Buchnera aphidicola (Macrosiphoniella sanborni): one gene and its partner. The protein of the gene in region 1 interacts with the protein of each later gene in a pairwise test. Links are inferred from orthologs where the notes say so. Each region holds a gene or a part of one and is shown in the gene's direction. Other genes may lie near its edges.

Region 1 (2,938 bases):
TTTTTATTTTATGCTCAGTAAAAATTTAGTTTTTTGTATACTTGTCCTCATATTATATTATTAAAGGTAATATCTATTTTTTTGCAATTTTTTATTAGTTATTAGAACTTGTGATACAATTTTAAAAATTTTTTGATTAATTATTTAAAATCTATTTTTTTATTTAGTTCAATTATATAACAAAATCTTCATTCTATTTAAGAAGAAAGTGTTCATATGTATTTATAAAAGGTATATTTTTATTAATCTTGTTATACATGATATTTTTAAATTAAGTATTTTAACTTAAAAATATATTCTTAACTACTAGTAATATGTTCCTATATTTTCATTAGTTAATACTATTATATTTTTTATTTATTTTTTTAATAAAAACTGCTAATTTTGAATATTGTTATAATAAGTATGATGATTTTATAAAACATATTAACAATATTAAAGAATACAGAAAATACCAGTCTCTTAATTTAAAAATAAAAAAATAATCAAATGATAGGTTTTGACAATTTTAATATTTTTAAAATATAAAATATTAATATTTTGTATTGCATTGCAATATTTTAAAATTTTGATATTAAAATAAATTTTTATATTCTATGTTCAGATATAAAAGAGCAATAGAGTTAAATAGTTATGAAGTGTATAATAAAAATTTATCTCGTTACATAATGCATTATAATAATATTTATTTTTAGATTAGACTGTAATTATGAGAAAGAAATAATGAAAAAATTAGTTACAATATTAAGAGAAACAATTCTAATTTTAACTGTATTATTTAGTTTAGGAATGTCTTGGAGAAATAATGCTTATGTTGAACAAAATAAGATTACTTCTAAAGAGATATATCCCAGTTTAGCTCCAATGTTAGAAAAAGTGATGCCTTCAGTAATTAGTATCAATATTGAAGGAAGTACAGTAGTACATACTTCACGTTTACCTCATCCATTTCAACCGTTTTTTGGTGATAATTCACCTTTTTGTCAAGAAAATTCTCCATTTCGTAATTCACCTTTTTGTCAATTTAGTCCTGATAATACTAATGAAAAATTTCGTGCATTAGGTTCAGGTGTTATTATTAATGCTGAAAAGGCATATGCAGTAACTAATCATCATGTGGTAGAAAATGCGAACAAAATTCAAGTACAACTAAGTGATGGACGTCGTTATGATGCGCACATCATTGGAAAAGATTCACGTTCTGATATTGCTTTAATACAATTAAAAAATGCAAGTAATTTAAAGGCTATAAAAATAGCTGATTCTGATACTTTACGGGTAGGAGATTATACTGTAGCTATTGGGAATCCATACGGACTAGGAGAAACAGTTACATCAGGAATTATTTCTGCTTTAGGCCGCAGTGGATTAAATATTGAACATTATGAAAACTTTATTCAAACTGATGCTGCAATTAATAGAGGCAATTCTGGTGGAGCATTAGTTAATTTGAATGGAGAGTTAATTGGTATTAATACTGCTATTTTAGCTCCAGATGGTGGTAATATTGGGATAGGATTTGCTATTCCAGGTAACATGGTTAAAAATTTAACTGAGCAAATGGTAAAATTTGGACAAGTTAGACGCGGAGAGTTAGGTATAATAGGAATGGAACTCAATTCAGATTTAGCACAAATTATGAAAATTAATATACAAAAAGGTACTTTTGTAAGCCAAGTACTACCTAATTCTTCTGCATTTGAAGCAGGTATTAAAGCTGGTGATATTATTATTTCCTTAAATAAAAAACCTATCTTTAGTTTTTCTGCATTACGTGCTGAAATAGGATCATTACCAGTGACTACTAAAATGGAATTAGGAATATTTAGAGAAGGAAATATTAAAAATATTATTGTTGAATTAAAAAATTCTCATAAAAATCATTTTAATTCAGAAAGTATTTATGTCGGAATAGAAGGTATAGAATTAAATAATTATATATTTAATGGGAAAAAAGTTATAAAAGTAACAAATGTTAAATTGCATAGTCCAGCATCAAAAATTGGTTTTAAAAAAAATGATCTGATTATTGGTGTTAATCAAAAATTAGTTAGTAGTATAGAAGAACTAAAACTTGTATTAGATACTAAACCTAAAATTTTAGTGTTTATTGTAAACAGAGATGGTAATACTATATATCTCGTTAGTAGTTAGTTGGTAAAAAACAGTTTTTACAGTCCGCCCGAAAAAATACGGGCGGTTTTTTTATGTTATATTTCTTAATAATTGATTAATTGCTGTTTTTTTTAATGTTTTTGAATCTACTTTTTTAACAATAATAGCAGCATAAAGATTATATTTTCCACATTGAGATGGTAAACTTCCAGGAACTACAACAGAATTAGCTGGAACTTTTCCATAAAAAATTTTTTTGTTTTCTCTGTCATAAATTTTAGTACTTTGACCAATAAATACACCCATAGAAATTACACATCCTTTTTCTACAATCACTCCTTCTACAATTTCAGATCGAGCGCCAATAAAACAATTATCTTCAATAATTGTTGGATTGTTTTGAAGAGGTTCTAAAACACCCCCTATTCCTACGCCTCCAGATATGTGTACATTTTTTCCAATTTGAGCACAAGATCCTATAGTAGCCCAAGTATCTATCATACTTCCTGTATCAATATATGCACCAATGTTTATATAAGATGGCATAATAACTGTTTTATAATTAATAAATGCACCATATCTAATAGTTGCTGGAGGTACGATTCTAATTTGTTCTTTTTGAAATTTTTCTTCATCATATTGTTCATATTTTAGAGGAATTTTATCATAATAGTTAGTATGGTTGCCTTTTATTAATCTATTTTGTTTAATATATATATATAGTAAAACTGCTTTTTTCAACCATTCGTGTGTAATCCAAGAATTACCTTTTTTTTCTGCAATTCTTATAGAACCAGAATTTAATGATGAAATGATTTCGAAA
Region 2 (2,861 bases), 110 kb from region 1 along the record:
ATTTTATTTGCACCTCTAACTAAAAATTTTAAAAAAGGTATGCAGTTAGAATATAAAAAATTACTTAATTGGGGTTTTAAAATGGGTATTATTTTATCTTTACCCAGTTCTATAGCACTTTTTTTTCTTGCCAAACCTATAATTATAGTTCTTTTTCAATATGGAAAATTTACAGATTTAGATGTTTCAATGACAGAACAAGTATTAAAATTATATTCTTTTGGTTTAGTTTCTTTTATTTTAGTAAAAATTTTATCTTTAGCTTTTTATGCACAAGAAGAAATGAATATTCCAATAAAAATTTCATTACTGACACTTTTATTAAGTCAATTTCTCAATCCGATTTTAATTTTTTATTTTAAACATGCTGGTCTTGCTTTGTCTGTAAGCATATCTAGTTGGATAAATTTTTTCCTACTTTATTGGAAACTTTATAAAAAAAATATTATACGCTTTCAGTATAATTCAGTAATTTTTACTACTAATATAGTTATCTCAACATTAGTTATGTTATTAATTTTAATGTTTTTATTAAAAATTATGCCTATATGGAATACAGATCCTTTCTTATATAAAGTAATACATTTATTTTTTATTGTTGTGGTTTCTGGTTTGAGTTATTTATTTACATTACATTATTTAGGAATACGTATATTAAATTTTTCTTATAAAAATTTCTAAATATAGTAATATTACATTAATAATGTACGTACGATAAATTTATTATTGATATATTATTTTGATATATTATTAATATAATATTTATTATATAATCAATATATTAATTTATCGTTTTATCTTAAAAATGGAGTATTCAATGAAAAAAAAAGCTCTTGCTATTGTGTTTTTTTTATTAGCAAGCTTAGTTACTTCTGTTTATTCTGAAGAAAATAATCAAAATAGATGGTATGTCGGTACTACGATGGGATGGTCTAATCTTTTAAAACATAAATCGAATATTTCAGAAATGAGCCAAGAAAATATTTTAAAAGAGCAAAAAAGTGCATCTATTCTTGGTTTATTTTTTGGATATGAATTTAATCCATATTTTAGTCTGGAAATAGAAAATAATACTAATGGTTTTTTCTCTTCTTCTTTATATAAAAATTATGGGAATATTCAAGATAGTACTGTGCAAGTAGCAACAAAAATATCATATCCAATGACAGAAGAATTATCTTTTTATACTAGATTAGGTGGAACACTGTTATGGACTGATTTGATTTCTAAAAATACTTTTCATAATATTGCAACTAAAGACACATCATTATTGCCAAGTATTTCATTAGGTGCTGAATATGTTTTTTATGATCATCTAATTACTCGATTAAATTATAATTGGAAAGATCATTTTAAAAATATCGTAGATTCTTCTATTCAACCAGATTTAGGAGATATTATTTTTTCTATTGGATGGAAATTTGGAAAATCTAATGTAAATGATATTTTTTCGTCTTATGATCCTGAATTTTTAAGTACACAATATAGTGTCTTAAATGAAAATATTACGTTTCCTTTTAATAGTTCAGAATTAAAACCGATTTCTTATGACAAACTGAATAAATTACATGAAGATATCAAAAAAATGAGATTAAAAAACATGTTTATTGTTCTTTTAGGTCATTCTGATAGAATAGGCAATCAAAAATATAATCAAAAATTATCTGAAGATCGAGCTTATAACATTAAAAATTATTTGACATCTAAAGGTTTTTCTAGAGATAAGATAGTTGTACGAGGTGTTGGAGATTTATACCCATTAACTAATCAAGTATGTAATAATATAGTACACAAACCTTTATTAGTTAGTTGTTTAGCTCCTGATCGACGAGTAGAAATTGAAGTTTTATCAGATATTCAAAACTAATCTGAAACTATATATCTGTATATATCTGATATAAGAAATTTTTATGTATTATATTAGCGATCGTAATGAATAAAAATATTTTTTAATGTAATAAAAATATAATAATTGTTAACATTTTAAAGTTATTTTTTTTAATTTTCGGAGAGAGAGAGATTCGAACTCTCGGACGATTGCTCGTCGGCGGTTTTCAAGACCGCTGCCTTAAACCACTCGGCCACCTCTCCGATATAAAATAATTGCAATAATATTTTAATTGATATAATAAATTATTACAATGTTTATTGTAAAGATATTTTTTTATTTTTAATAATTATTAAAAAATAATTTCTTTTTTTATTTGTAATTTTTCTTTTTTTTTTTTATAATGTATAGTTATAGGCGTATTGACAGATTGGATATGTAGCGGATTGCAAATCCGTATAACCCGGTTCGATTCCGGGATACGCCTCTAAAACGATTTTTGCCCGGATGGTGAAATTGGTAGACACAAGGGACTTAAAATCCCTCGGCTTTATAGCTTTGCGGGTTCAAGTCCCGCTCCGGGTATTAAAAATATTAAAATTTATTTTAAAGATGCTTCATATACTTTATGTGTTTTTGTTGTTGCTAAAATAGAATATTTTTTAAAATTTTCTTTTAAAAAAAAATGATAATTAAAACATCTGTTTGTTACAAATCTCAATTTTCCTGTTGATTTTAAATATTTTTTAGCATTGAATATTATTTTTTTTATTATTTCAAAAGTAATTTTTAAGTCATCATGAAAAGGAGGATTCGAAATGATTAAATCAAATTTTTCAAAAATATTTGAATATAAATTACTATATATTATTTCTCCTTTTAAATTATTAGCATCTAATGTTAACTTACTACATTGTAATGCTGCTAAATCATTATCAACTAAAGATACCTTAGCATCAGGTGAAAAATATAATATAGATATTGACAAAAAACCTGTCCCGCAACCAACATCTAAAACTGATCCTTTAATAGA

The links.
Region 2: the proteins of degP (region 1) and D9V74_RS01575 interact in binary tests that used the Escherichia coli proteins (3 or more experiments, as listed by UniProt). The link is inferred for Buchnera aphidicola (Macrosiphoniella sanborni) from one-to-one orthologs.

Annotation. Positions count from the first base shown.
Region 1 is NZ_CP034864.1:242,292-245,229, forward strand. Bases 84-2,938 are described here. They hold degP (serine endoprotease DegP), read left to right. Parts: upstream 84-723; coding sequence 724-2,154; downstream 2,155-2,938. Other genes in these bases: dapD (2,3,4,5-tetrahydropyridine-2,6-dicarboxylate N-succinyltransferase), read right to left, coding at 2,206-2,938. UniProt on the Escherichia coli protein: DegP acts as a chaperone at low temperatures but switches to a peptidase (heat shock protein) at higher temperatures.
Region 2 is NZ_CP034864.1:354,168-357,028, reverse strand. The notes cover bases 65-2,842. They hold D9V74_RS01575 (OmpA family protein), read left to right. Parts: upstream 65-817; coding sequence 818-1,867; downstream 1,868-2,842. Other genes in these bases: D9V74_RS01555 (class I SAM-dependent methyltransferase), read right to left, coding at 2,430-2,842; murJ (murein biosynthesis integral membrane protein MurJ), read left to right, coding at 65-681. In the rest of the region: more of murJ, read left to right, coding at 1-64; more of D9V74_RS01555, read right to left, coding at 2,843-2,861.